DNA from 4 places in the Paenibacillus donghaensis genome. Region 3 is predicted to be linked to each of the others. Evidence: riboswitches for the same ligand, from Rfam matches in the RefSeq annotation. Region 3 holds a riboswitch; each other region holds the start of a gene.

Region 1 (7,679 bases), 1.6 Mb from region 3:
TTTAATAAACTTTGCCTTAAAGTTGAAACTGAAGCAAAAGATATTACCTTATATGAATCAGAACTTATTGCTATGTAAAACTAAGAATTTTTGTAAGGCGTTGGTACAACCTCATTATAACGTATCTGTCGGACTTTCTCTGAGGAGAGAAGCCAGAAAATGCCTGTAGGATTTTGTCCTAAGCGTGGTCAAACGGATAAACCTCCGAAATAATAGTGATTGATTGGACGTAAAAAAGAGCAGGAATGTAAGGCTTCTGCTCAAATCTATTTGCTAACATTTTTGCTAACATGGCTGCATATACAAATTTCTGAACGCAGAGACTATAGAACACAAAAGGTGCCTTTAACCCGCATGGTTAAAGGCTTTATGCTCGAACTTCCCATAGCGTAGAAAAGGGTCTACGAAGACCATTTCAGGACTTAAAATCCTGCGGTAGGTAACTACAATACGGGTTCGACCCCCGTCCTCGACATCAGAACGTTTTAACCCGTTGCATCAACGTTAAATGAGCGTCAGGTATACGCTAATCCTGTGTACTTGCGCGAATACGGTTAGCTGACGCACAGAACTCGATCGCCTGCCGTTCATTACAAATGGAAGATTGTTTGGCCAGAATTACGAAGATTAGCGCTTACAATTCGTGGAAAAAGGTGTTGACACGGTTCGGCTCCATACCATTCCATTGCAAAAAGCATCGATCCAGTGGATCGATGCTTTTTGCATGTGGAGAGCGGTCGATTCTGCAACCAGCGTGAAGGTACTCTCTGCGTGAGGAGCACGTTTATTTCAATTATTCATGTATGATTTACGAAATAACTTGGCCGCGGATTTCTCCATTTGGATTTTGTATGGTGTGTACATTGACATAAGCATTGCCTCTTTCAAATTCACGGACTAGATCGCGGATCGTCTTCCCATTTAGAGGGCCGACTAAATCATTGCGAGTCAGAGTCCCACGAATAACTCCTCGTCTTACGGAAATTCCAAATTTCGACGGGCCGAATAGAAAGGCGACTACAGGACCGTTTTCACCTCTTCGCCCAAGATGAATATGGGCTTGTGTTACTCGGTTTATATTTCGGATGACAATTCTAAATACTAATTTATCACCAGCACGGTTAAGCTGAAAAAAAGCATTTCCTGTAGAGATTGTCCTTACAGGAGGGACTTCGTTTCTTCCTTTCAAGAAAGCCCTAAACGCTTTGATATTCCTCACCCCTTTTCGTTGATACGGTATTATATTCCGTGTGGAAGGAGGGGATTGTTCATCCGTCTAGGGTTGATGGATTTTTTGTGAATGAATAGGGGGATACTCGGGTGACATCAACGTAGGCAGCCCGTCTGATGTACTGCGAATTATGAGGTCCCCCTTTTTTTCCATATGTTGCTCGTCCGAGACTGTCATACCACACTGCGCGACAAGGAGACTTAGAATAACAAATGAAGGCTGCCACCAGTAACCCGCGCTTAACTTTCAGACTCTTGCGGACTCAGCAGCCCCTATTTGCTGTAAAAAGGCTGTTTTGCAGGATTAACGGACTCAGGAGCCCCTATTCAAGCGAAAATCCACTATTTAGGGCCTATTTTGCCGACATAGCGGCTATGCGGTCCGCTAGACTCCAAACCATGGCAGCAATGAGGAAATAGGAGCTATAGGGTCCGTTAGGACGTGGGTTATCTGAAGTTCGGGTGGGGGAGGGTTTGGGTTAAGGTAGCGTGATCCCACAACCTTCTCGAGTAACCTTCTATATCCTCGCAGGGTCCTAAGTAGTAACCGATTACTAAACTAAAGGCTGAGGACTGTCTTATCCGCACGATATGCGGTAAGATAGTCCCTTTTTACTCATTTTAATCCCATAAAAAGGTATAAATAGAACATCTTAATTTTACAGGAATAAATTCCGATAATGAAAGAGTCCTGTACATCAAAACTCGCACCTACAAAATCAAAAAGGGACATAAAAACCGAGTTTGGAACAAAGGCAAATCCGTACGAAAGTCGGAGACGCAAAGCCACGGGTCTACTTCATCCAAGGGAGGATGTTAAGACAGCCGGGCCACTCAAGGCACTTGGTTATTTGGCGTGCCTACAAATAGCGCTGGGGGAGAGAAGTGAATGAGGTTTAGAAGGGATATGAAGTTGTCGCGGTCGGTTGTGGCCGCAGTGGTGGCGGTGTGTATGCTTGCGGGGCTGTTCATCAGTAGTCTTAGCATGAAGGAGGTTTCGGCAGCCGGGACAGATCCGGGCAGAACGGACTATAGCATATCCGGAGACCGGATTGTATGGCTGGAAGCAGGTGCGAACGGTGTGAAACAGGTGTACGCGCTGAATCAGAGCAGTGGTGCAGGTACTGTGCTTACGACGAGTTCATCCGCCAAGGATGCGCCTTATATGAGCGGAAACGTTGCAGTGTGGGCGGATAAGGGAACGGAGCAGGAATCCTCCTTGAACTGGGACATCTATAGTTCCGATCTGGAGACAGGCACCCGCAGGAAGCTTAATCAGCAGTCCGGACAATATGGCAATCCAACTACGGATGGAGTTGGCGTGGTCTGGTATGAGCGCAAGCATTACGGCAGCATGATCTATCATGATCTGGCAACGGGCGTTGAAGCTGATCTCGGCGAAGGTCGATTCCCGGTGCTGGCCGGTGGAAATGTGGTGTATAAGAATGCCCGTGACGGAGGCCTCGGTCTGCTGAATTTGAGCAGCGGAGTTACGCGTGCGATTGTTAGCCTGGGCGGAGCTAGCTATGTGGACTGGTTTGTTTTTAACGGGAGCTATGTGCTGTTCAAGCAAAAAAACGGCGCCTCCGAGAGCAAATATGTGCTTATGAATATCAAGGATCTGACTGCTCAGCCTGTGGATCTCACTGAGATGAAGCCTGGAGGAACAGAGTATGCCTTCATGTCCATAGGTGAGGGGCAAGCGGTGTTTCAAGAGGAAGTGGACGGTGCTGTCACGCTGCAGCAAGTAAACCTCTCTACATATGCAGTAAAACCGCTGCCAGGATTAGAGCCGGGAGCAAAGCTGATCGGAATAAGCGGGGATAAGCTGCTCTATAGCAACAAGGATGACTACATAGAATCGATTGACTTGAAAGAAGGATCAACCAATCCAAGTCCGGAAACGACTCCATCCCCAGGCACAAACCCAGATCCTGGAACAAACCCAGATCCTGGCACAAGCCCAAATCCAGGTACAAGCCCAAATCCGGGAACAAACCCAAATCCAGGTACAGCCCCGAACACGGGTTTAATCCCGGAAGTGAAGATCCCTGTGGTAACCGGAGCCAAGGATAGTCAGGTAATCGGAAGTGCTGGAGGTACCTTGTCCGTACTGAATGGCTGGGCGCGGCTGGAGATTTCAGCAGGAACATTCCCGGACAACACCAGCGTAAGCTTGGCTCAGGCTGAGCTGGAGACAGAGGTACTGCTCGACTCAAGTGGCCACAAACTGCTGAAGGCAGGTTCCGCCTGGCAGGTACAAGCAAGTGCTCCATTCCTAATTCCGGCCAAGCTGGCGGTAGGGTATCCGAAGGAAGAACCTTGGACGGCAGAGCGTGAGAAGCTTGGAATCTACAGCTACAATCCGGCAAAAGGCATCTGGAGCTATATTGGCGGAGTGACTGCGGCGGAAGACGGCTTCGTAGAGGCCAGGATTGCAGCTTCTGGACTGTATGCGATAATGCTGCGCGAAGCTAAATTCACAGATATGTCAGGCCACTGGGCACAGCAAGCCGTAGAGGTGCTGGCGGCAAGAGGAATTGTGAATGGGATGAACGGCACCCTATATGCGCCAAAAGGCATCCTGACCCGGGCTGAATTCACCAAGCTGCTGGCAGCAGCTCTTCAATTGCAGCCGCTGCAGCCAGATACGCCGACCTTCCGTGATGTTTCAGCTGCGAACTGGTCCTATGCTTATGTGGAAGCGGCAGCGTCGGCAGGAATCGTAACCGGAGAAGCAGGACTGTTTCACGGCAATGATCCGCTGACCCGCGAACAGATGATGGTCATGCTGATCAGAGCGATTGACAGCACTGTGACTAATCCGACTACTGTTGCGGATTCGGCCAAGTCTCGGGCTGGACTCTCCGGATTCAAGGACAGCGCCAGCATCAGCAAATGGGCACGGGATTCCGTAGCTGCGGCGGTTGAGAAGAAGCTGGTGCAGGGTGACGGACAGCTTCTGAAGCCTAAAGATTCATCAACGAGAGCCGAAGCGGCAGTCATTATGTACAAGCTGCTGGCTGAGCTGAAATTACTCTAACTTATAACAGATAGGAGAACAATCTATGAAATTCCGAGCGTTAAAAAGGAAGCGGCGCAGCGGTGGCATGAAGGCGTATTTTAACCTCATGCTTGCGCTGCTGCTGGTCATAACTTACATTCCGGTCCTTCCGGGACTAGACAAGTGGACATCGTCAGCCTATGCGGCAACCAACATGCGGATTGAGCCGAGTGAGCTTAACCCGGAATCGGGAAATACGGTTAAAATCATCTTCAGTTTCAACGCGGCTGACGATGGCCAGGAGAATCATAAGACGAATATTAGCCTATGTATTCCGCAGCAGGACGGCTCTGCCCCGCTCCTCGGGGATCTGATTACGAGCGGTGTGTATCCAACGAAGCTGAACGGTAATTACATCGTTCATGAATATGATTGGGACGGGAAAATCGGCGGCGTACCGCTGGATGAAGGGCGCTATAATATCTGCATCTCTCCTGCTGAGTATAACGGTGTTGGCGTGTACTACGGGCAGATTGCCAGCTTCGAAATTCTTGGCGGCGACGAGATTTCTCCTCCGGCAGCATTGCAGATCAAACCTGCTGCCTCTGGACAATCGGTGGTTTCAGGGACTGCGGAACCAGGGACTCTACTAGAAGTAGAACTCTACTATCCATCCAGCGGAGAAGAACGGCTGTACTCCAATATTGCAGTCAACAGCGCTGGACAATGGAGCGAACCGATCGGGATTACGCTGGGTGAAACTACGCATATCACGGCGAGGGCGAAGAAGGACGGCAAGCTCTCAGGATATTCAGAGCCGCTTGCGGTGCTGCGTGCGCCTATGCCTGCTTTTGCACTCAGCTGGAAAGCTCTGGCGGCCTATTATTATAAGCTGGATACGGTTCAGGGCATGGAAGAGAAGGCTCAGGACATTGCCGTATTGAACCAGTCTGCGACCTGGGCGGGAACAATCAGCGGCTTGACCAGCATTCTGCTGACCCATCCGCAGACCAGCCGGGCTATCGCCAGCGGGGATCTGCCGCAGTTTACGGAAGCGGCTATCCAGGACCGGCTGCGGATCGTGAACCCGTCTGGACAGGCGCCGGTTGATCCGGCCCGGGGAGATTTTGTCTACTCCAGCGATTCGATTCGTCTGCAAGCGTTGATGCCGCTACAATTCGGCCTGAACTATTTAAGTCGTGACCCGTTTACAGGTGTAAGTGGACTTGGATGGCATCACAGCTATGAATGGAAGCTGACTGCGGTAGAAGACGGCAAGGTAGAAGTGATGAGCCCGGATGGCTCACGCTTTGAGTATATGCCTTTGGCGGGAGGACAGTATCTGGCACCGCGCGGCACCGACTGGACGCTGAGTGCCCCATCAGCAGGAGCATATACGCTCACATCGCCTCAAGGCGATCTATACCGGTTCAATGCAGAAGGGCTGCTGCAATCCATCATGGATTTGAATGGGAATAAGATTACTTTTGCATATCAGGGTACGAAGCTGGAAGCGGTCAGTACAGCCGGGGCTTCTCTGAGCTTAAGCTATGACGGAGCAGGGAAGCTGATTGCTGTAAGTGATCCAACCAGCCGCCAAATGTCATTTCATTATGATACGGCAAGCGGTGACCTGACTTCGATTACTGATGTGGATGGAGCCACAACCAAGCTTACCTATGATAACAGCCATCATGTGCTCAGTGTAACGGATGCCAAAGGGACCGCGGCGATGAGTGTAACTTATGATGACAATCAGCGTGTAACCGGCTTTACCGACTTCTACGGGCAGTCTAGTTCTTCCAGCTATGAAGGGCGCGTGGCTCCAGTGGTTAGGGGAGAACAGCCTGAAGGCGGCGAGACAGGGATAGATCCCGCGAACGGACGGGACATTCCGGACTCGGATGAAGTGATTGTATCCGGTACGATGCATAATCTTGCCCATGCACCTGCATACCGGCAGGTTGAAGGGCTGAAGCCGCTCATAGCCGACTATTTGGCGGGCAGCATCGGAGCCATCGAGAACAAACGGGATGCCTTCATTGCTTCTGCGGTTGCCGCTCCAGGCGGGATTGCTGCCGTCCAAAGCTCAATTGCGGCCAGCAGCGCATCCCCTGCAGTTGTCAGTTCGGGCCAATTAAATGTTGAAGAAAGCGTAACGTTCGGGTCGCCGATTAAGCCTGTAGTCCTCATCGTGGACGGGATGAATACGAACCGGGATATTACGGTGCGCGTATACGGTACGCTGATTCTGAAGCAGGGACTTAACGCTAATACCAAGCTTGCACTGGATGTGCAGAAGGTTCAAGGGTTGTACGGCAATCTGTGGTCCGGCGGAACGATTCATCTCAACAATGATTCATCCGTAACTGTGGGGGATACGCTGCAAACGGGCAGTCTGACCTACAACAGCGGCGGGCTAACCATTGATGCCCAGCGGGTTCTAATTGCCGGAGACTTGTCCATCAACACACGGGTAGAAATGAACATTGCCCAGGAGATGGTCGTTGGCGGGATGGTGTCCAATAACCAGACGGCGAATTTGACCGTGAACGGCGGTGACCTGTTCGTTCGCGACAACGTTAGTGTCAACAATAATCTGAAGGTACAGACGGGCGGTCTGTTCGTCCTTGGCGGAGATATGACGCCTAACCAGACTCCTGTTGTTCATACGGGAGTAGGAACAGGCAAGACCATTTTGACCTATTCGGAGAGCGGTGCAGGTAGTGCAGGTTCCGGGAATGCGAAAGTGGTGAGTGCTGCCGGATTAGCCTCCTCTATCGCTACTACTGCGAATAAGACAACATGGACCAATGCGCTGCAGCAAGATACTGCTTATGTCTGGAACAAGAATTTTCAAGTCGTTCAGCGGCAAGCGGCAAATGGTTCCATCGTAAAATACAGCTATGACAGCAGCGACCGGGTAACCGCCATTACAGACGCTAACGGTAATAAAGGGAAATTGGCATATGACGAGCGCGGGAATGTTACGCAGATGACGGATGAGAATGGTTATTCCACACTCACACGTTATAATGCCTTGAACCGCCCGGTTGAGGAGATAGATGCCCTTGGCAATCGTTCCACCTACGAATATGATACAGTGGGCAATCTTGTCAAAAGTACCGATGCACTCGGCAGCACTGTCACCATTGCAAGAGACAACGCAGGGATTCCGGTCTCCGTAACCGACGCCGAAGGGCATACAACAGCATATACCAATGATGCTGACGGGTTCGCACAGAAAATCAAGGACCCAAGCGGATATACCACCGTGATTGAGCGTGATACCCTGCACCGTACCACCCATGTGGCGGATGCCGAAGGCAAGCTGCAAGGTATCGAATATGACAAGAAGGATCGTGCGGTTGCCGTAACCAATGCGCTGGGCCAGACGAGCAGCGTCACCTACGATACCAATGGCAATCCGGTGAAGCATACGGAC
Region 2 (7,679 bases), 820 kb from region 3:
GGTCTTCAGATTCTCGGTGAAACTTCCGCCGCCGCTGAAGATGTAGGACTCGCCGTAGGAGTGGCCGTTGGTCAGATCCGTAACCTCTTCCAGCTCCATACGCTGTTTTGGATCACGCTCCCACCCGTCCGGGTCTCCGCACTGCTGTGCCCCGCCTTTCTTCTGATTCCCGCAGGAATCCTCGCTGAAGCCTGGCCAATAAGCCCAGCCCGGCGCCACTGTCTTCAGATGCGGGGCAAGTTCCTTGCCCTTCCCGTTCAGCCATTCCGCAATGGCCAGATTGACCGCCTTGGAACGGTTGAACAGCCCGGGCTCATTATCCACCTCATAATACTGGAAATAGCGGCTATACTTCTGGAAATATTCCGTAAGCTTCTTCTCAGCATCCTCCGGCAAAGAGCCGTCGGCATTCAGCTTGATGTCACCGGTATGCAGGTAGAGGGCAACCGCCTCCATGTTGTAATCCTGCAATACCTTGTAGTAATCTTCCATATTGGAGCAGGAGCGGCCGACATCACTGGCACAGCTGGTACGCATGATGTTGCCGCTGTAAGCTACACCCAGCCATTTCATAATATAGGGCAGATGGTTCACTGCACCTTCATCGAAATAAAACTGCTTATTGTTAACCATAGTCCCCGTCTGGATATAACTGCCGTGAATCGGCTCCTTGATCGGAGTCTTCAAGGATTCCAGGCTGAGGTTATCCCAGGTCCACCACGTATAGGGGTCCTCCTTCTCCGAGGAGTAGATCCCGCGGGCTGTCTGCAGCTTCAGCTCATTGGTGCCCTTCTGCAGCTGCTCCTTGGGGATATACAGCTCATAGGTTTTGCGGAAGCTGAATTTATTGTCTGTCCCCGATACTCCGGCGATCTGGATAATCCCTGACAGCTGCCGGTTGGAGAACACGCTCATCTGCGGAACCGATTTGTAGGCATCGGTAATGCTTACGCGAAATAAGACCCCGTTTGCCGGGATCTTATCGAGCTGGTACGAGATCCGCAGTTCAGGCTGGGTAGACCCGTTCAGCCCGGAGGGCAGCTGCTGAAGAACGGAAGATTTAGGCGTTGCCGATGTAATCGTGATGGCAGATTTCGGGGAAGCAGAGGATTTGGCGGCTGTGAATTCTCGCGCGGATTCATCGTGTGTGCCCAGCTTCCACAGGAACTCGCCCTCCGGAAGCTCCGGCCCGGCATCGTCAGCCACCGGGAGGTCAGCCAGTCCGGCATCCTCCACCACCTCGTCATGGGGCGTCCCGCCGCGTCCGAACACTGAGATGGACAATAGAAGCAGAACGGTCAGAGCTGCGAATTTGAGCAATAGCTTTATAGGTTTGATTCTGGTCTTTGGTCTGGTCCTTTTCCTCATGTCCATGTCCTCGCTTTCTTTCGGAATGTCAGAATGTCTTCCTATGAAGCTGCTTCTATTTTAGAAAAAGAGCCTTCTGCGGGATAATCGACTGCTTCTGGCGTGCGCTTTTCCACTGCAGCCGGATGCTTGCGTCTCCTCGGTTCTCGTAATATTCCACTTTGATATCGTACAGCGTGCCTGCAGTCAGAGTAATACTGCCTTCACGACCAACACCGCTCTGGTTCTGCCAGCTGTCGATAACCAGCTTCCCGTCGATCCAGACCCGCACTCCATCATCGGATGAAGCAGAGAAGGTGTATTTCTCGCTGTACACGGGTTTGACCTTTCCTATCCAGCGGATGGAGAAGCTGTCCTTGCCAATTCCCTCTGCCGGACCTTCCCCATGCCAATTGAAGTCAATATTGCTGTCCTTGCGAATGACTGCAGCTGTCCCGGACAGCTCCGCATTGTTGAAATATTCGCCGGTCAGTCCATTGCGGGAGACCGGAGCTATAGCGGCTTGTTCCGTGCGCACGAAATCTTCACGGGACACGGTATAATTGCTGCCCATAAAGCTCTTAATCTGCTGCATGTTGTTGTTCTCGGTCAGCATTTTGCCCCAAGTCATCATATAAACCCACTGGCTCTGTTTCTTGGCCAGCATAGCCGGGTCAGGCAGCTCTCCGCTCTCGCCGATGCCAATCGGCTTGCCGTCGGCAAGTTTAAGCAGGTTGTCGTAATAGGATTGTCTGAAGTCATTGTTGTAGATATCGGCAGCCAGTACATCTACCTTATCCGTTCCCGGATAATACGGCGCATACGGATCGGCCTCCTTGGTCGGCGCGTTCGGATTCCATACCCACAGCAGATTATCTAGCTTGTGCACATCGGTAAACCGTTCATACATAATGTTCCAGAGTACTTCGAAATTGTTCTTCTTGCCCCACCAGAACCAGCCGCCGTTCATCTCATGATAGGGCCGCCACATTACAGGTACACCCGCATCACGCAGCTCCCCCAGATATTCGGCGATATCATCAAGCTCCGCCACCAGGCTCTGATATTCCTTAGTACCTGGTGTGACATAGGCATTAAATTTGGCCTGGCTCAGATTCATCTGAACCCTGGACCATTCCGGAGAGGTGCCGGGCAGGCTCTGATGAAAAGTCATCGCCACGATGCCGCCGTCTTTATGCCATTTGATTGCGCTGGCTACAACTGCCTGACGCTGGGCGGCAATGGTTGCCGGGGACTGGTTATTCAATGCTCCCAGCTCATAGCCGTGCAGCACGGCTTGTTTGCCTGTAGCGCTCTTAAGCTTGCTGTTGAATTCATCCGGGCTCTCCAAGTAATCATGCTGGCCGGAGAGGATTCCCTTGCCGCTTAAATTGACCAAATCACGCAGCAGCTCACTGGCTTCATCGGATGCTTCGGGATTTACGGGAGCTATCGGCGCAGATGCGGGAACCTTGACTTCCGTCAAGGTGATATCCCCTGACTCTGTCAGATTCCTCGCCTCTGTCCAGTGTAATAGGGTCACCATAAGAATAACCGGCAATAGGGTCGTCAACAGCATATATTTACGGTAATTCTTCAAAGTATTCCTCCTTCTAAGCGGCTGTAAGTCAAACACCTGCAGGAAGGAACAGCGCACTCGCTGGTACGGTTCCTTTGGACTGACTGGCGCTTTCCCACATCAGACGCACTCTGGCATCACCCTGGTTCTCATAATATTCAACCTTAATCTCATACAGCTGGCCTGCGCTTAGACTGATCTCACCCACACGTTCGGTGCCGCTCTGCTTGGTCCAGCTGTCGATGATCAGGCTGCCGTCCACCCAGACTCGGATGCCATCATCTGATGTGGTATAAATCTGGTAGGTTTCACTGTACTCAGGTTTGATCAGTCCGCTCCAGCGAACGGAGAAGAAATCAATCCCGAGCAACGGGTCCGGCGAATTTTGCCGCCAGTTGAAATCAAGCTTGGCATCTTCACGCATCAGCACCGGGCTGCCCGACAGCTGCATATTGCTGAAATATTCGCCATACAGACCGTTAGCGGCAGGAGCGGCAGCTTCGGGAGATGCAGCCTGCTCTGGCATCGGCAATGGCATTGGCTCAGGCTGAGCTTCCATAACCGGCGGTAAGCTTTCGGCGGGGACCGGTGTTGGCGCTGCGGCTGGTACCGGTGCAGGCGTTGAGTCCGGTGTTGGTGCTGCAGTTGGTGTAGGCGTGGGCACTAAGGTCGGTTCAGCTGTTGGTACGGGCGTAGGCGCAGGCGTGGATACAGCCATCTCAAGCGAATTCGCAGCAGAAGTTGCCCCGTTAAACAATGCGCTCGCCGGAACGGTTACCTTCGCCTGGCTGGGACTCTGCCACATCAGCTTCATGCGGGCATCGCCCTGGTTCTCGTAATACTCCACCTTGATGTTATGCAGTTGCCCGGCTTGCAGGGCAATCGTGCCCATTCGCTCGGTGCCGCTCTGCTTAGTCCAGCTGTCGATAATCAGGCTGTCGTCCATCCAGACGCGAATACCGTCATCCGATGCCGTATAGATCTGATAGGTTTCACTGTAGAGCGGCTTAATCTGGCCGCTCCAGCGAATGGAGAAGTAATCCACGCCAAGCGATGAATCGGGCGCGCCCTGACGCCAGTTGAAATCAATGTTCTTATCATTGCGCACCAGTACTGGCGTTCCGCTAAACTGCATATTTCTGAAGTATTCGCCCGTAAGCCCGCTGGCCGGAACTACCGGATTACCGTCTACAGGCATGGGAGTTGGTGAAGGTGCTGCCGTAACCACAGGTCTCGGAGCAGTGGTTGGTGTAGGTGTAGGTGTAGGTGCAGGCGTGGCTGTCACCACCGGTGTTGCCGCTGGAGTTGCCGTAGCAGTCGGGAGCACCCCCGATTTGTATTTATCCCGGGTCAGCGTATAACTACTGTTCATGAAAGCATGGATGGTTTCCGTGCTGTTTTTTTCATATAACATCTTTCCCCAGTTCATCATATATACCCACTCGCTCTGCGATTGCAGCAGCTTCGCGGTATCCGGCATTTCTCCGTTCTCCCCAATGGCAATCGGCTTGCCGGCGGCCAGACTGAGCAGGCTGTCATAATAGTTCTGCTGGTAATCATTTTCGTATATGTCTGCTGCAAGAATGTCCACCTTATCCGCCCCCGGATAGGAATGGGAGTAGGGATCAGACCATACATTAGGCGCATTCGGATTCCACACCCACAGCAAATTGTTCAATTTATGAACGTTAACAAAACGGTCATACATAATATTCCACAGGTCAGGGAAGTTCGTTTTGCGGCCCCACCAGAACCAGTCGCCATTCATCTCATGGTAGGGTCTCCACAATACCGGTACACCGGCATCACGCAAGCGTTTGAGAGATACCGCGACCTTGTCTAGCTGGGCAATCAGGTTATTATACTGAGGAGTGCCGGGAGTTACATATTTATTGAATTCGCTCTGACTAAGCCCTCTATGCACATTGGACCAGTCATAAGAGGTTCCGGGCAGATTGGCATGGAAGGTCATCGCTACAATCCCGCCGTTTCGGTTCCAGTTGATCGCACTGTTCACCACATTCTGGCGCTGCCAGGCCAAGGTGCCTTCGGTTTGCCCGCTGATTCCTCCCAGCTCATAGCCGTGAAGCGCAGCATATTGTCCGCTTGTATTCTTCAGCTTGTTGTTCATCTCGTCCGGGCTCTCCAGGTAGTCATGCTGGCCGGCAAGAATGCCTTGTCCGGACACAGCGTTCAGATATTCTAGTAGTTTAACTGCTTGGGGGGAAGCTTCACGGTTTACGGGGGGCATGGAATTTAGAGCCCCTGCATCTACAGAAGGAATCATCCCTCTGCCCCAGGGAATAGCAGTCATAAATAAGGCAACAGCGGCCACAATAAACAATAGTCGATACGTGCGGTAAGATCTCAATTTCATCTCTTCCTTTCGGTAGCCAGGCTGCCACTCTTGCGAAGGCCCTATAGCTTTGCGTCCCAGTCTTTCGACAGGTTTGCCTTTATCGTTATTGAAGGATTGATCCCTCTAACCGTAAGTATCGACTCTATTTAGTTTTTATTTAGGTCATTAATTGACTAATTTCGAAAAATAAGGCTTAAGACCTGTTTTGAATCCGTTTTATTTGTTTAAATAGTTAGTTTGGACCTAAGATATAAACTGCTGTAATTCGATATCTTCCCAGTTCAGGGTGATGCGGATATTATCCTCTTCCACCAGCTCCGAGCCAGTCTGGACCTCAATAAACTCCATATCCGTCACCGCCAGAATCGCATGCTTAGTGCCCTGCGGAATACGGACCACATCGCCCGCCTTCACATTATGCATCTTCTCATTCAGCACAATGCTCGCTTCTCCGCTGACGATTGTCCAGATCTCACTGCGCTTGTGATGCAGCTGATAGCTGATGTTCTTGCCCTCGGAGATAAAAATCCGCTTCGTCAGCACCTCATTGCCCTCATCATATTTCACATAATCAATCACTTTATAATGGCCCCAGCGGCGCTCCTCGTACATCGGTCTTTGTTCAAAAGCCTTCAGCACTTCCTTGATTCTCGGGCTTTCCGCCTTGTGGGTCACCAGAATGCCGTCCGGGCTGGCAGCAATGATCAGATCCTTCGCCCCGATCACCGTGATTGGAATATCCAGCTCATTGATCAGGCAGGTACCTTCCGAATCGGCGGTCACAAATCCTTTGCCCACATGGTTGCTGGTCATCTCCTCGGTCAGAGTGTTCCAGGTGCCAAGGTCTTTCCAGAATCCGTCGTACGGCTGCACCACGATATTCTCTTCCTTCTCTACCACTTCGTAGTCGAAGCTGATCGACGCCAGCAGCTTATATTGCTTCTGCAGTTCTTCATAATTCAGCGGCAGCCCCTTGCGCTGCAGGATATCAAGCAGATACCCCAAGCGGAAGGCAAACACGCCGCAGTTCCACAAGGCATTGCGGCTTATGAGCTCTTCGGCCTGCTTACGTTCCGGCTTCTCCTGAAAATGACTGACCTGCATGTACCCGCCCGGCCCGGCTTCGGCGCTGGTAGGGATAATATAGCCGTATTTCTCCGACGCGTGCTCCGGCACCACGCCAATCAGGGCCAGATTCGCCCCGCTATCCTGCATGGTCTGCTCCAGCTGGGCCACCGCCTGGAAGAAGGAAGCCTCCACATAGGGATCCACCGGCAGGATCGCTACCGTCTCGGCCGGGGATACACCAGCCACCGAATACAGATAGGCCGCTGTCAGCGCAATTGCCGGGAATGTGTCCCGCCGCGCCGGCTCCACAATAATCGGAACGTCATGCCCCAGCTGGCTCTGGATCATCTCCACCTGGCTGCGGCCTGTGGCCAGATAACTGGAATCCGCCATGCCGGTTTCCTGAAGCTGTCTCCATACCCGCTGAACCATCGATTCCGGTTCACCTGCGGGGTTTTCCAGTACCTTTAGGAATTGCTTCGAACGTGAATCGTTGGACAAAGGCCACAACCGTTTTCCTGAACCGCCTGACAAAAGTACCAGTTTCATAAGTGAACCCTCCTCATGGATTAGGTGAAGCATATTGTAGAAGCCTGTAATTAAACCACGCCTGCCACACTTGGAGAATAGCCGCTGAGACCGCCCATCGCCGGGCGTCCCACCGAGTGGTATTCCAGCCCTGTGCCTTCAATCTGCTCCTTGCCGTACACATTGCGGCCGTCGATCAGCACCTGGCGGCGCATGCTCTGGGCCAGCTGATGCAGGTTGAGCTCCTTGAACTCGCTCCAATCGGTCAGCAGACATACCGCATCGCTGCCTTCCGCCGCTTCCTGCGGCTTCGTGCACCAGCGCAGCTGCGGGTGATCATATTGCTGTCTGAAATTGTCCGCAGCAATCGGATCGTACAGCTTCACAATGGCGCCTTCGGCTACCAGCGCTTCAACGATTTCACGGGCAGGCGCCTCACGGACATCATCCGTATTAGGCTTGAACGCCAGGCCCCAGATGCCGATGACTGCGCCGCGCAGATTGCCGAGCGATTCATGCAGCTTGGAGAGAATCATAAACCGCTGTCCCTTGTTCACCTCAACCACCGATTCCAGCAGCTTGAACTCATAATCGACGTTGCCGGCGATCTGGATCAGCGCATTGGTGTCTTTCGGGAAGCAGGAGCCGCCATAACCGATACCGGCCTGCAGGAACGAGGAACCAATTCTGCGGTCCATGCCCATTCCTTGCGCCACCTCGGTTACATCAGCTCCCACTTTTTCACAGATATTCGCAATTTCATTAATGAATGAGATCTTGGTGGCCAGAAAGGCGTTG
Region 3 (7,679 bases):
ATAATCCCGGCGCTCCGGCCAGCCAAAACCAATATAATTGCCTGCGCTTTCGCCATGCCCTCTGGCATCCGGCAGCAGCACATTATAGCCAAGCTTCTCGTAATATAGCTTCGCGTACGCCCCCATGTCTTTGGCTTTGCCGGAATAGCCGTGGGCCACAATCACTGTACGTCCCTTAGCCTGTTCCGAAGCGATAAAATAGCCCTGCAGCTTCAAACCGTCCTCCGAGATCAGCTCCACCTTATCCAGGTCATGCCGGGCGACCCAGTCCTTGCCTTCCCCCCACGATGCACCCGCTACCGGAGGGTCAACCTTTAAATCCGGAGTTTTGCTGAGAAATTCCTTCGGCGCCCGCTTTATAGCTACCCCGTAGAAGAAAAATCCCGCATACGTGACCACTCCGGCAAGAATAACCAATACCGCTATTAATATAATGCTCCATATCACTGTCTGCTTCACCCGGCCTTCCGGCATATTTCAACTGCTCTATGGCAGTATAACACGGCTATACCGATATCAAGAAGAAACGGCTTCGCCTTCCTCAGCAAGAGGCGGCATCCGTTTCTGCGAGAAATAGAAGGATAATTTATGGAGTTAAACCCATGCAAAAGACCAGAAAAAGTTTATTATTTAGACCTTAGTATGCTACCCCCATGGAAGTTCCAGCTCCATGGGAGTTCTCTAAATTCGAACCATTGATTTAGTTGCAAAAGTGCATCTAATTATCCGTTTTTTTCCGTTTTGGAGCAAATAGTTGCAAAAAGGCACTTAATTCCATCGTTTGAACGTTGAGAACTTGATTTACTCAAGATTAGTTGCAATATCGCACTTAATCGCCTTCTGACAGAGGCTTCAGCTGAAATTAGTTGCACTTTCGCATCTATTTGCTCCGAACGTGCCAAAGCAATCTGCTAAATCCTCACCGCGACCTAAGCAGTAGCAGAAAAAGCCGCTATACGGAGGACAACTCTTCCATATAACGGCGCTCTAAATGATTCTTATTTCTCGCAGAAACGGATGCCTTCTCTTTTAGAGAAAGGCATCCGTTTCTTCTTGTCAGCAGCCAAGCTGCTTTACCTATTTAGCGTCTGCGTCTTGCAATTCCAGCTTTTCTGCGGAGCAGCAAGCCGAAGCCAACAATCGCGAGACCAGCGGCATAATAAGGAGCCGGGCTGGACTCTCCAGTCTGTGGCAGTTTGTCGCTTACCGTTACTGTTCCCAGAGGAATCTCCTCGTCAGGGATGAGGATTTCCGGCTCAGGATCTGCAGCCGGTGTAGGCTGTGGCGTGACAGCTGGCGTTGGCTTAGGTGTTGCAGTAGGTGCCGGTGTCGCTGTAGGTGCAGCCGTGGCTACAGGTCCCAGTGGCACCTCTTCATCCTCAATCAGGACTTCATCGTCAACAATTGTTCCAATTGTAGTCAGACCTGTAGGGGCTGGCGGTACAAATGGTGTGAATCCAGGATCATTTGTTGGTGCTGGTGCAGGTGTTGCTGTTGGTGCAGGTGTTGCCGTTGGTTCTGGTGTTGCTGTCGGTGCTGGTGTTGCTGTTGGTTCTGGTGTTGCTGTCGGTGCTGGTGTTGCTGTCGGTGCTGGTGTTGCTGTCGGTGCTGGTGTTGCTGTTGGTTCTGGTGTTGCCGTTGGTTCTGGTGTTGCCGTTGGTTCTGGTGTTGGTGTTGCTGTCGGTGCCGGTGTTGCTGTTGCTGTCGGTGCCGGTGTTGCTGTTGGTGCCGGTGTTGCTGTTGGTGCCGGTGTTGCCGTTGGTTCTGGTGTTGCTGTCGGTTCTGGTGTTGCTGTCGGTTCTGGTGTTGCTGTTGGTTCCGGTGTTGCTGTCGGTGCTGGTGTTGCTGTCGGTTCCGGTGTTGGCGTTGCTGTCGGTTCCGGTGTTGGTGTTGCTGTCGGTTCCGGTGTTGGTGCTACCGTCGGTGTCGGCGTTGGTGCTACCGTCGGTGTCGGCGTTGGCTCTGCCGTCGGTGTCGGTGTTGGTGCTACCGTCGGTGTCGGTGTTGGCTCTGCCGTTGGCGTTGGTGTTGGTGCTACCGTCGGTGTCGGTGTTGGTGCTACCGTCGGTGTCGGTGTTGGCGTTGCTGTCGGTTCCGGTGTTGGTGTTGCTGTCGGTGTTGGTGCTACCGTCGGTGTCGGTGTTGGCTCTGCCGTTGGCGTCGGCGTTGGTGCTACCGTCGGTGTCGGTGTTGGCTCTACCGTCGGTGTCGGTGTTGGTGCTACCGTCGGTGTCGGTGTTGGTGTTGCCGTTGGTTCTGGTGTTGCTGTTGGTTCTGGTGTTGCTGTCGGTTCTGGTGTTGCTGTCGGTGCTGGTGTTGCTGTCGGTTCTGGTGTTGGTGCTACCGTCGGTGTCGGTGTTGGTGCTACCGTCGGTGTCGGTGTTGGTGCTACCGTCGGCGTCGGTGTTGGCTCTGCCGTCGGTGTCGGCGTTGGTGCTGCCGTCGGTGTCGGTGTTGGTGCTACCGTCGGTGTCGGTGTTGGTGCTACCGTCGGTGTCGGTGTTGGCTCTGCCGTTGGCGTCGGCGTTGGTGCTACCGTCGGTGTAGGTGTTGGCTCTGCCGTCGGTGTCGGCGTTGGTGCTACCGTCGGTGTCGGCGTTGGTGCTACCGTCGGTGTCGGTGTTGGTGCTACCGTCGGTGTCGGTGTTGGTGCTGCCGTCGGCGTCGGTGTTGGCTCTGCCGTCGGTGTCGGCGTTGGTGCTGCCGTTGGTGTCGGTGTTGGTGCTACCGTCGGTGTCGGTGTTGGTGCTGCCGTTGGCGTCGGCGTTGGTGCTGCCGTTGGCGTTGGTGCTACCGTCGGTGTCGGTGTTGGCTCTGCCGTCGGCGTCGGCGTTGGTGCTACCGTCGGTGTCGGTGTTGGCTCTGCCGTCGGTGTCGGCGTTGGTGCTACCGTCGGTGTCGGTGTTGGCTCTACCGTCGGTGTTGGCTCTACCGTCGGTGTCGGTGTTGGTGTTGGTGCTATCGTCGGTGTCGGTGTTGGTGCTGCCGTCGGCGTCGGTGTTGGCTCTGCCGTCGGTGTCGGCGTTGGTGCTGCCGTCGGCGTCGGTGCTACCGTCGGTGTCGGTGTTGGCTCTACCGTCGGTGTCGGTGTTGGTGCTACCGTCGGTGTCGGCGTTGGTGCTACCGTCGGTGTCGGTGTTGGCTTTACTGTCGGTGTTGGCTTCACTGTCGGTGTTGGCTTCACTGTCGGTGTCGGCTTCACTGTCGGTGTCGGCTTCACTGTCGGTGTCGGCTTCACTGTCGGTGTTGGCTTCACTGTTGGTGTCGGCTTCACTGTCGGTGTTGGTTTCACCGTCGGTGTTGGCTTCACTGTTGGTGTCGGCTTCACTGTCGGTGTTGGCTTCACCGTTGGCGTTGGCTTTACTGTCGGTGTTGGCTTCACTGTTGGTGTCGGCTTCACTGTCGGTGTTGGCTTCACCGTTGGTGTTGGCTTCACTGTCGGTGTTGGACACGGCGTAGCCGTTGGCTTCGGCGTGGCCGTTGGTTTCGGCGTAGCCGTTGGTTTCGGCGTAGCCGTTGGTTTCGGTGTTGCCGTTGGTGCTGGTGTTGCTGTTGGTGCTGGTGTTGCCGTTGGTGCTGGTGTTGCTGTTGGTGCTGGTGTTGCCGTCGGTTTTGGTGTTGCTGTTGGTGCTGGTGTTGCTGTTGGTGTTGCCGTCGGTTTTGGCGTTACTGTCGGTTTCGGCGTTACCGTTGGTGTTGCCGTCGGTTTTGGCGTGGCCGTTGGTTTTGGTGTTACTGTCGGTGTTGGTGTCGGCGTTGTTCCCGGATCATCGCCATCATACGGGTGATGGTGGAACTCTCCGTAGGCTCCTTTTATTGAAGCGGCGACCATCGTGCCATTAATCTGTCCATTGTTGAATTCAACCGCTGCACGCGGAGCAAGCATACTGCCCATAATATTGATGCCGCCTAATTCCATCTGGCTGGCCTGGTACACATTAAACAAGATTTTTCTGCTGTTGAGAGTGTTGTTGGGAAGAAAAGCAAAATTCTTCATATTTACGCTGGAACCGCTGATATTAATAATTGCTGTAGAACCTGAAGGAATGTTGATGGTGAAGCTAGTACTGCTGGATACATTGCTGCCCAGTACATCAAAGACATTAACACCTGGTTCGGTACCCGTTAAGGTAAGACCGCCATGTTTGAATTCAGTGCTGCCCGTTGCGGGATGAGCTGCAAGCTCATCTGACTTCGCACGCAAGGATTGGAAGGCAGCGGAGAAATCAATCGGGTAGCCCGTCGTCCTCGTTCCACCCTTCATAAGCGTTACATCACCGCTAAACTTCCCCCCATGCACAATGTTTCCATACACAGATCCGCCATTAAAAGCGAGATCCCCGCCTACAACAAGTGTGTGTGCCGATGGAATCTCGCCATCTGACAACCTGTCGCCCACGCTATAATTAGAAACATGCACATTGCCACCCGCAGCCATCCTCCCCTCTGTGTCTGAAAGGGTGGTGATATCCCCCAGCACAAACACATTGTATTTGCCGGCGATTCCCAGCAACGAAGAACCGCTTGCTCTGACAACACCATTACCCAGAGTGAAAAAACCACTGGTCGCCAGAACTATAGCCAGCGTTAACGAGAGCGCCGCTTTCAATTTTTTTCTCAGCATGAACACCTCCTAATAAAATATAATATTCGGAACAATGAATAGAACCGCCCGTCTCTTAAACTGCAAAATAAAAAGACTGCCACGAAGTAGATTTCTCTCTTCATGGCAGTCGGACGATCATTGCGCTAATACGGCGCTTTAGACTCCTGGCTTTGCGTCCCGTCCTTTCGAACGGTTTGCGATTATACATGATTATGTTATGGAGTCGCTTCAATTATGTATGAAATCATCGGGTCTATGACATTTGTTACTTTTGAACTAAACATAGTGTATCTGCTCTCCCCATGTATTGTCAATCTATTCCTTTTAAAACTTTTTCGCAGGTGTAATCCTTGCTCCCTCGGAAAATAAAGCGCTTCCAAAACTATCGCTGAATCCTTATTATATCCCTATTACCCTGGAATTTCGTCAGCGTCCTACAGCATGAGCAGGAGTCAACAGGTCCAAAGTCTCATCCAATTAAGTGCCGCCCACTTCCCAAGCGAACTGCTTATTAGAGCAGCTGGAACCAGCCAATCAACGACATCCACAGCGGAACGCTCAAGCACAGACCAAACATTAATCCACGGCGAAGGTTGCCTTCATGATTCATCCTCATTTTCTTTTTGCTCCTTTGGCCCATCAGCCCGATATATATTACTTTTTATTATTTCAATTTTAATATAAATGTATTCAACACTATTTGTTGTGAACAATGTCACATTATTTGAACTGTTTAGAAATACCATTGATTATTTTTCAGCAAAGAGGTTATGATACGAATATACGTTCGTATATTAGGTGGTGAAGGTTATGCACAGAGCAGACAGCAGGGACCATATGCTCGTGAAGTCCTATATTCTGCTTCCGCTGATCTTAAGTGCTTTTGAGCGGGATAGCGCCATCATGTCGGCACATCTGCGTACACCCGCCCCCTACCTGGAAGCCCTGAAGATCGCATCGTCCACAGCTACGGTAGACCTAAGAGACGTCCGGCAAGAAATGAGAACACGCGGAATCAAAGTATATGAGCAACATCGGCTTAAGATCGGCATTGAAGCAAAGTTTATCTGCAGGGGGTACCATGACCGCATGCTGCTGCTGAACGATATTATCGCCGCCCAGGCCGCAATCCATATGCGCCGCTATCTGGGTCTGGATATTTCTTCTTACAAGAGCTATGAGGAGCAATATCAGCTAAAGTCAAAAAAATAGGCCCCACCTTCTCCGGCAGGACCTGTCAACTATATACAAAACACTGGGGGTGTTTGGTAGTTCTTAGTATATCCCCCTAACCTGAAAACAAGCTGATTATCACATGAAAATAACATTAATTTTTTGAGTCCTAATTACCTAATCCACAGCTACAAAAGGACGTCCATCAGCAAACTGCACCACTGCCACACAGGTTTCACGCATCAGGCTGTGCTCGGGATCGGCAAGCCGGTGGTAGACCAGGTACCAGTCCTCTCCATGAGTGGTTAGTGAGGCATGTCCTGTACCCACCGCCTGCTCTGAAGCGAGCGTCAGCCGATTATTCTCGGGAACCTCGTAAGGACCGTAGATATGGCTGCTGAACGCATAAGCAATCTGGTAACGCGGATCACGGGTATCGTAATTGCTCCAGGTCAGCCAGTATAATCCGTCTTTTCTCTGCAGATGCGGCCCTTCATTGTAGATGGAAATGTCGAATTGTGCCGGATCGGCGCCCTTCGCCCGGTAGATCTGGTCCGAGAGCGGCAACGGCTCGCCTGCAAAAGAAATCATATCCTCCGCCAGCGGCGCAATCCAGCATTTCCCCTGGCCCCAGAGCAGATAAGGCTGTCCGTCCTCGTCCACGAACAGATCGGCATCAATGGATTGGCAAGCGTATTGGTCCTTGGTAATCAGCGGACGCCCCAGCAGATCCTTGAAGGGACCGGTAGGCGTATCGGATACGGCCACTCCTATCTGTGCTTCCGCCGTGAAATACATATAATATTTGCCCTTGTATTTGTTCACCCCCGGCGCCCAGGCCTGCGAGGAGGCCCAACTGACCTCCTGCAGATCAAGCGTTACCTGTGGCCCCTCCCAGTGGATCAGATCGCGGCTGTGGAACACATGAAACTTCTCATACTGCCAACCGTCGCTGTCCTTGGTCGGGTACAGATAATAATCGTCACCGTCACGCAGAATGAATGGGTCCGCCCAATAACCGGGTAAGACGGGATTATGGATATCCAAGTTGAGGTCCTCCTTATTCTTTCACCGAGCCCAGCGTAATGCCGGATACGAAATATTTCTGCAGGAACGGATAGATCACCAGGATCGGCAGCATGGTTACGACAATTTTGGCGGCATTGAAGGTGCGTTGCGAGAAGTTGATCAGATCCTCCGCCCTAGTTGTCGATGAAACGACCGGCTGCACCACCAGCTGCTGGATATACGTCTGCAGGGGAATGTTGCTCTGCTTGTTCATCAGAATCATTCCGTCAAAAAAGGCATTCCAATGGTTCACCACACTGAACAGCGTAACTGTGGCAATCGCCGGCAGCGCCAGCGGCACGGAGATGCGCAGCAGCATCCGCCAAGGACCGGCCCCATCCACCGTCGCCGCCTCCGAAATTTCTTTAGGCAGATTGCGGAAGAAGTTCATCAGCAGAATGACATTGAAGATCGGCACGGCCGTTGGCAGCGTAAGCGCCCAGATGGTATCGGTCAGCTGCAGATTCTTGATCACCATATACCAGGGAATCAGACCGCCGTTGAACATCATGGTGAAGACGATAATCCAGATATAGAGGTTCCTGCTCTTGAATTCCGAACGTTCCTTAGCCAGTGGGAAGGCCATCAGGATCGTAAGCACGAAGTTGATCGCTCCACCGATCAGCACCCGTTTGACCGAAACGCCAAAAGCATCAAAGAACCGGTGGTCGCTGAGCATATATTTGTAGGAATAGAACGTGAAGTCCACTGGAAACAAGGTCACCTGGCCGGCCGCCGCCGCCGATTTCCCGCTCAGCGAGAGCGAGACAATGTACACCAGCGGCAGCAGGCAGAGCAGTGTAATAACTATCATTAGCAGCAGCAGCAATAC
Region 4 (7,679 bases), 170 kb from region 3:
TATTTTAGAGTACAAGATCGATGGATAGAAACTCGCCAAGCGCATTCCTTTTTGCAGAGCGGGTTTCTATTCAAAAGATAAGTATTTATATGTTCACGCTATAAATGCTCCTTCTCTTTCTCGCTGAAACGGATACCGTCCTTTGAAGGACGGTGAAGCCGTTTCTACTTGTTAGTACAGCTTACGCGGCGTTAGGCCGAACAATCGTTAGGAGGAACCAAGGTGAAAGCCAGATACAGTGTAATTGTACCGATGTTCAATGAGGAGGAAGTGATCACTCATACCTATGAGCGTCTGAAGCAGGTGATGGATGGCAGCGGCGATACCTATGAGCTGGTGTTCGTCAATGATGGAAGCCGCGACCGTACCGCAGCGCTGATGCGCAAGATCAGCAGCCGGGATGAGAACGTCAAGCTGATTGATTTCTCCAGAAATTTCGGGCACCAGGTGGCGATCACAGCCGGAATGGATTATGCCGAAGGGCAGGCCGTGGTGGTCATCGATGCCGACCTGCAGGACCCGCCGGAGGTTATTCTGCAGATGATCGCCAAATGGAAGGAAGGGTATGATGTTGTTTATGCGAAACGTCTGAAACGTCATGGCGAGACGATATTCAAAAAAGTGACAGCCAAGCTGTTCTACAGACTGCTCAGCAGCATGACCAGTGTGGAGATTCCCACCGATACCGGCGACTTCCGTCTGATCGACCGCAAGGTGTGCGACGTGCTGCGCGGACTGAAGGAGAAGAATCGCTACGTCAGAGGTCTGGTCAGCTGGGTGGGCTTCCGTCAGACGATGGTCGAATATGTCCGTGAGGAGCGTTTTGCCGGGGAGACCAAATATCCGCTCAAAAAAATGATCCGCTTCGCCCTGGACGGCATCACCTCCTTCTCCCATAAGCCGCTCAAAATCGCTTCCTATATCGGATTCTTCCTATCCTTCTCCAGCTTCATCTATCTGTTCTTTGTGCTCTTTCAGAAGATGTTCACCTCCTGGACGATTCCGGGCTGGGCCTCCATTGTCGGCGTCAACCTGCTCTTTAATGGAATTGTGCTGATGCTGCTGGGCGTGATCGGTGAATATATCGGACGAATCTATGATGAATCCAAGGACAGACCCTTGTATATTGTACGTGAGACCCAAGGGTATGCAGAGAATGAGTCCATGGACAACCGGAAGGAAGAGGAGCATGTCAGATAAGAATCTCCGCGCCGGAGTGATCCAGTTTCTGAAGTTCAATGCTGTAGGCCTGGTGAACACGCTGATTGATTTCGTGATTTTCACCTTGCTGCATTCTTTGGGGATGGCCTATTCATTGGCCCAGGTTATCTCCTATAGTGCGGGTACGGCAAACAGCTTCATACTGAACAAAAAAGTCACCTTCAAGGACCGCAGCCGCGTAGCCGGCGAAGGGTTTGACCGGATGCAGCTGGTGAGGTTTATCATGCTGAATCTGGTTGTGCTCGGGATTTCACTGCTGCTGATGCATCTGCTGACAGACAAGCTTCAGATTCAGGTACTGCTGGCCAAGGTGCTGGTTACGTTTGTTACTGTTATTATTAATTTTGTGGGAAGCCGCAAATGGGTCTTCTAAGGAGGTGGGAGAAGAATGCGCAAACTATCGTATTTTCTTATTTTGGCCGGGATTCTTGTGATTTTATTTCCCAAGGCCAATGAATGGTATAACGACAGGCAGCAGGATAAGCTGCTCGAGGACGCTCTGCAGAGCTACAGTGACAATAGTGACAGTGAGCCGCAGGCACAGTCGGGCTTAACCAGCAGTTACGCTGAAGTGACCAGGGTGCTGGCGGATGAGTCCGCTCTCAATGAGGCAGACCAGGCTCAGAAGGAGACCAAGCAGGAAACGATGGAGCCGGGCGGACAAGTGATGGCTATTATAGAAATTGACAAGATTGATCTGAAGCTTCCCGTTCTGGAGGGTGCGACTCAAGCAAATATGAAGCATGCAGCGGCTCACATGAAGGAGACGGCTTCATTGGGGGAGAAGGGCAATGCAGCGATAGCTGCGCATAGGGCCAGAACTACAGGTCGGCTGTTTAACAGGCTAAATGAGGTGGAGATGGGTGATACCATCACCGTGAGGACGAAGGATAAGACCTATAATTACGAGGTGTACAATATTTCCGTCGTAGAACCCACGGATGTATCCGTGCTTAACGGCAATGATAAGGACTCTATTCTTACGTTGATTACATGTGATCCACTTGTAAATCCTACCCACCGGTTGATTGTACATGCCAAATTACCCAATCCATAGATCCAAGGTCCCGTTGAAACAGATCAAACGGCAAATTTTAAATATAATGCTAGGAAACTAGTGCTTGGACTCTTGTATATAAACAAAAATATGATAGAATTAGACTATAAAAGCTAAACACGATAACGGCAAACCTGTCGAAAGGCAGGGACGCAAAGCTAAAGGGCCTTTTCCACAAGGATGGCAGCCAGCTACCGAAAGATGAGGCTTTTTTTGTTTGCTCAATAGGAAATCTATCCTATTAATTTAATCCATAGTGTACAAGCTGTAGTAGATAAAGCTTATACGATAACGGCAAACCTGTCGAAAGGCAGGGACGCAAAGCTAAAGGGCCTTCCCGTAAGGATGGCAGCCAGCTACCGAAAGGAGTTTTATCCATGAAGAAATTTTATGCTGTGTTAATATCATTGTTTGTAGTAACAGCGTCCTTTCATAGCACTACGGTTGAAGCCGCTAGTGTAGATTCCAACTGGCTGAACACATCCAACCTGAACCAAGGGGTAATCGGAATTAACTATGACGTTCCTAAGGACAAGCGTATCAAGGTCATGATAACCAAGGACAACAGTAGTTATACTTACAATCTCTACAGCTCCAACAAGGCAGAATCTTTTCCGCTGCAGCAGGGAGATGGCTCTTACAAGGTATCTGTCCTAGAGAACACCACTGGTAACAAATACAAAGCAGTCCACAGCGAAGTAGTGGATGTATCAACCAATAACAAGAACTCCGTATATTTGAGCTCCGTTCAGAATGTGAAATGGAACTCCTCAGATAAAGCTATCCTCAAAGCCAAACAGCTTACCCAAGGCAAGACGACTGATCAAGAGAAAGTCAAGGCTATCTATAACTACGTTGTGGAGAATGTGAAATATGATTATTCACTCGCAAACAGTGTAACAACAGATTACATTCCCAATATCGACAACACCCTTACCAGCAAGAAAGGCATTTGCTATGATTATTCTTCCCTGTTTGCAGCTATGCTGCGCAGTGTGGACATCCCTGCCAAGCTGGTTATGGGGAATACTAGTTATGTAGCTCAATATCACGCTTGGAATGAAGTATTCCTTGATGGCAAATGGGTTATTATTGATACAACTGTTGATGCAGGTCTGGGCAAGAACGGCAAATCAAACGAATTGACCAAGGTTGCCAGTAAATATAGCGCAGTGAAGTTCTACTAAACGGATACAACATTAGTTTATAATAAACAACCTGCTGAATTTTAAGCGGGTTGTTTTTCTTTTGAATTAGGGGTTGCTTTTTACTAGGGGGATGGGGTATTATAGGTAAGCGTTGTTAGAGCGTGTCAGGAAATTTAGAGAATGATTAACTTGATAAATTGTTCTCAAAAATAAAGCTTGCATCGCCCGAAACAATATGATATATTATAAGAGTTGCTGGTGACGCAAACATCACTGACAACGAGAACTTGATCTTTGAAAACTGAACAACGAGTGAGTGGGATTTTACGAAAGTAAAATCCAAAAGAAGATGAGTTTCACGCAAGTGAAGCTTGTCGGTAGAGAATGCAAATTCTCGTCAGATGTTTCAAATTGAGCATATCGCTCTTTTCAATACTTTATCGGATTTATCCGATAAAACCAATTTGGAGAGTTTGATCCTGGCTCAGGACGAACGCTGGCGGCATGCCTAATACATGCAAGTCGAGCGGAGTTTTGTTGAAAGCTTGCTTTCAACAGGATTCAGCGGCGGACGGGTGAGTAACACGTAGGCAACCTGCCCCTTAGCCTGGGATAACTACCGGAAACGGTAGCTAATACCGGATAATTCCTTGGTTCTCCTGAACCGAGGATGAAAGGCGGAGCAATCTGCCCTTAAGGGATGGGCCTGCGGCGCATTAGCTAGTTGGTGAGGTAACGGCTCACCAAGGCGACGATGCGTAGCCGACCTGAGAGGGTGAACGGCCACACTGGGACTGAGACACGGCCCAGACTCCTACGGGAGGCAGCAGTAGGGAATCTTCCGCAATGGGCGAAAGCCTGACGGAGCAATGCCGCGTGAGTGATGAAGGTTTTCGGATCGTAAAGCTCTGTTGCCAGGGAAGAACGTCCGGTAGAGTAACTGCTACCGGAGTGACGGTACCTGAGAAGAAAGCCCCGGCTAACTACGTGCCAGCAGCCGCGGTAATACGTAGGGGGCAAGCGTTGTCCGGAATTATTGGGCGTAAAGCGCGCGCAGGCGGCTATTTAAGTCTGGTGTTTAAACCTTGGGCTCAACCTAAGGTCGCACTGGAAACTGGGTGGCTTGAGTACAGAAGAGGAAAGTGGAATTCCACGTGTAGCGGTGAAATGCGTAGATATGTGGAGGAACACCAGTGGCGAAGGCGACTTTCTGGGCTGTAACTGACGCTGAGGCGCGAAAGCGTGGGGAGCAAACAGGATTAGATACCCTGGTAGTCCACGCCGTAAACGATGAGTGCTAGGTGTTAGGGGTTTCGATACCCTTGGTGCCGAAGTTAACACAGTAAGCACTCCGCCTGGGGAGTACGGTCGCAAGACTGAAACTCAAAGGAATTGACGGGGACCCGCACAAGCAGTGGAGTATGTGGTTTAATTCGAAGCAACGCGAAGAACCTTACCAGGTCTTGACATCCCTCTGAATCTGCTAGAGATAGCAGCGGCCTTCGGGACAGAGGAGACAGGTGGTGCATGGTTGTCGTCAGCTCGTGTCGTGAGATGTTGGGTTAAGTCCCGCAACGAGCGCAACCCTTATGCTTAGTTGCCAGCACATGATGGTGGGCACTCTAAGCAGACTGCCGGTGACAAACCGGAGGAAGGTGGGGATGACGTCAAATCATCATGCCCCTTATGACCTGGGCTACACACGTACTACAATGGCCGGTACAAAGGGCTGCGAAACCGCGAGGTGGAGCGAATCCCAACAAAGCCGGTCTCAGTTCGGATTGCAGGCTGCAACTCGCCTGCATGAAGTCGGAATTGCTAGTAATCGCGGATCAGCATGCCGCGGTGAATACGTTCCCGGGTCTTGTACACACCGCCCGTCACACCACGAGAGTTTACAACACCCGAAGTCGGTGGGGTAACCCGCAAGGGAGCCAGCCGCCGAAGGTGGGGTAGATAATTGGGGTGAAGTCGTAACAAGGTAGCCGTATCGGAAGGTGCGGCTGGATCACCTCCTTTCTATGGAGAATCGTTTCCTGAGACGGAAACATTCGAACAGAAGCGTAAGCTTCTATAAGAACCTTCGGGTTCAACACACTCACTCGTTGCTCAGTTTTGAGAGTTTAAGCTCTCAAAAAAGTATCATTTCCAGAACTTGCTTGTAGCCAAGTGGTTACGGAAAATGATATGATCTTCTTCCGGGGTTAAAGCCGGAGCAAGAACAACTTGATCCTTGAAAACTGGATACCGAAACGAATTTGCGTTTAGAACATCTTTTAGCTATAACTTGTGCAAACAAGTGAATTAGTTATTAGCTGGAAGCGAAGGTTTTGGATTGTGAAGCGACCTTTGGCTTTGAACAGAGTAGCGAACGGATTAGTCCGGTAGCGCTGTTGAAAACAAGATGAGCGAACAAGCCAAACACCGGAGCGATGGTTAAGCTAATAAGAGCACACGGAGGATGCCTAGGCGCCAGGAGCCGACGAAGGACGTGGCGAACAACGAAACTGCCTCGGGGAGCTGTAAGCAAGCTTTGATCCGGGGGTGTCCGAATGGGGAAACCCAGCTGTGGTAATTCGCAGTTACTACTCTCTGAATACATAGGAGAGGTAGAGGCAGACCAGGGGAACTGAAACATCTAAGTACCCTGAGGAAGAGAAAACAATAGTGATTCCGTCAGTAGCGGCGAGCGAACGCGGAACAGCCTAAACCTAAGAGCTTGCTCTTAGGGGTTGTGGGACGTCTCACATGGAGTTACAAAGGAATATAGTAGGCGAAGAGGTCTGGAAAGGCCCGCGATAGAGGTAAAAGCCCTGTAGCCTAAACTGTGTTCTCTCCGAGACGGATCCCGAGTAGTGCGGGGCACGTGAAACCCCGTATGAATCCAGCAGGACCATCTGCTAAGGCTAAATACTACCTGGCGACCGATAGTGAAACAGTACCGTGAGGGAAAGGTGAAAAGCACCCCGGAAGGGGAGTGAAATAGAACCTGAAACCGTGTGCTTACAAAAAGTCAGAGCCCGTTTTAGGGGTGATGGCGTGCCTTTTGTAGAATGAACCGGCGAGTTACGTTTACCATGCAAGGTTAAGGTGAGAAGCCGGAGCCGCAGCGAAAGCGAGTCTGAATAGGGCGATTTGAGTATGGGGGCGTAGACCCGAAACCGTGTGATCTACCCCTGTCCAGGGTGAAGGTGCGGTAACACGCACTGGAGGCCCGAACCCACGCATGTTGAAAAATGCGGGGATGAGGTGGGGGTAGCGGAGAAATTCCAATCGAACTCGGAGATAGCTGGTTCTCCCCGAAATAGCTTTAGGGCTAGCCTCGGTATAAGAATAGTGGAGGTAGAGCACTGATTGGGTGCGGGGCCCGCAAGGGTTACCAAGCTCAGTCAAACTCCGAATGCCACATATTTATTGCCGGGAGTCAGACAGTGAGTGCTAAGATCCATTGTCGAAAGGGAAACAGCCCAGACCATCAGCTAAGGTCCCCAAGTGTGTGTTAAGTGGGAAAGGATGTGGAGTTGCACAGACAACCAGGATGTTGGCTTAGAAGCAGCCACCATTGAAAGAGTGCGTAATAGCTCACTGGTCGAGTGACTCTGCGCCGAAAATGTAACGGGGCTAAACACACCACCGAAGCTATGGCTAGATACAATGTATCTGGGGTAGGGGAGCGTTGTATATACGTTGAAGGTATACCGTGAGGAGTGCTGGAGCGTATACAAGTGAGAATGCCGGTATGAGTAACGAAAAGATCAGTGAGAATCTGATCCGCCGAAAGCCCAAGGTTTCCTGAGGAAGGCTCGTCCGCTCAGGGTAAGTCGGGACCTAAGGCGAGGCCGAAAGGCGTAGTCGAAGGACAACAGTTTGAAATTACTGTACCACCGTAATCCGCTATGAGCGATGGGGTGACGCAGGAGGGTAGTGACGCGGACTGATGGATGTGTCCGTCTAAGCAGTGAGGCTGATGTGTAGGCAAATCCGCACATCGTGAAGGCTGGGCTGTGATGGGGAGCGAAAATTATAGTAGCGAAGGTCATGATCTCACACTGCCAAGAAAAGCCTCTAGCCAGGAGAAGGTGCCCGTACCGCAAACCGACACAGGTAGGCGAGAAGAGAATTCTAAGGCGCGCGGAAGAACTCTCGTTAAGGAACTCGGCAAAATGACCTCGTAACTTCGGGAGAAGAGGTGCCTCGGTAGGGTGAATAGCCCGAGGGGGCCGCAGTGAAAAGGCCCAAGCGACTGTTTAGCA

The links. A riboswitch is a leader RNA that binds a small molecule or an ion and turns the genes downstream of it on or off. The one in region 3 is predicted to bind cyclic di-GMP.
Region 1: it holds a riboswitch for cyclic di-GMP, as region 3 does, so the genes downstream of both, B9T62_RS02590 (S-layer homology domain-containing protein) here and B9T62_RS40335 (choice-of-anchor A family protein) in region 3, are expected to answer to the same signal.
Region 2: it holds a riboswitch for cyclic di-GMP, as region 3 does, so the genes downstream of both, B9T62_RS38075 (PA14 domain-containing protein) here and B9T62_RS40335 (choice-of-anchor A family protein) in region 3, are expected to answer to the same signal.
Region 4: it holds a riboswitch for cyclic di-GMP, as region 3 does, so the genes downstream of both, B9T62_RS35365 (transglutaminase-like domain-containing protein) here and B9T62_RS40335 (choice-of-anchor A family protein) in region 3, are expected to answer to the same signal.

The regions. Positions count from the first base shown of each region.
Region 1 is NZ_CP021780.1:646,648-654,326, forward strand. Features, by position in the region: gene B9T62_RS02575 (DUF3037 domain-containing protein) at 1-78, shown strand, start outside; gene B9T62_RS02580 (CHRD domain-containing protein) at 809-1,210, opposite strand; cyclic di-GMP riboswitch class I at 1,975-2,068, shown strand; gene B9T62_RS02590 (S-layer homology domain-containing protein) at 2,120-4,273, shown strand; gene B9T62_RS02595 (DUF6531 domain-containing protein) at 4,299-7,679, shown strand, end outside.
Region 2 is NZ_CP021780.1:8,441,384-8,449,062, reverse strand. Features, by position in the region: gene B9T62_RS38090 (discoidin domain-containing protein) at 1-1,368, opposite strand, end outside; gene B9T62_RS38085 (glycosyl hydrolase) at 1,424-2,947, opposite strand; gene B9T62_RS38075 (PA14 domain-containing protein) at 2,976-5,297, opposite strand; cyclic di-GMP riboswitch class I at 5,312-5,391, opposite strand; gene B9T62_RS38070 (sugar phosphate nucleotidyltransferase) at 5,529-6,902, opposite strand; gene B9T62_RS38065 (UDP-glucose dehydrogenase family protein) at 6,953-7,679, opposite strand, start outside.
Region 3 is NZ_CP021780.1:7,625,625-7,633,303, reverse strand. Features, by position in the region: gene B9T62_RS34645 (alpha/beta hydrolase) at 1-474, opposite strand, end outside; gene B9T62_RS40335 (choice-of-anchor A family protein) at 1,082-4,624, opposite strand; cyclic di-GMP riboswitch class I at 4,726-4,815, opposite strand; gene B9T62_RS34610 (YhjD family protein) at 5,417-5,818, shown strand; gene B9T62_RS34605 (family 43 glycosylhydrolase) at 5,957-6,826, opposite strand; gene B9T62_RS34600 (carbohydrate ABC transporter permease) at 6,840-7,679, opposite strand, start outside.
Region 4 is NZ_CP021780.1:7,795,283-7,802,961, forward strand. Features, by position in the region: gene B9T62_RS35345 (phospholipid carrier-dependent glycosyltransferase) at 1-8, shown strand, start outside; gene B9T62_RS35350 (glycosyltransferase family 2 protein) at 223-1,200, shown strand; gene B9T62_RS35355 (GtrA family protein) at 1,190-1,594, shown strand; gene B9T62_RS35360 (class D sortase) at 1,610-2,278, shown strand; cyclic di-GMP riboswitch class I at 2,396-2,477, shown strand; cyclic di-GMP riboswitch class I at 2,562-2,642, shown strand; gene B9T62_RS35365 (transglutaminase-like domain-containing protein) at 2,656-3,465, shown strand; rRNA gene B9T62_RS35370 (16S ribosomal RNA) at 3,888-5,445, shown strand; rRNA gene B9T62_RS35375 (23S ribosomal RNA) at 5,861-7,679, shown strand, end outside.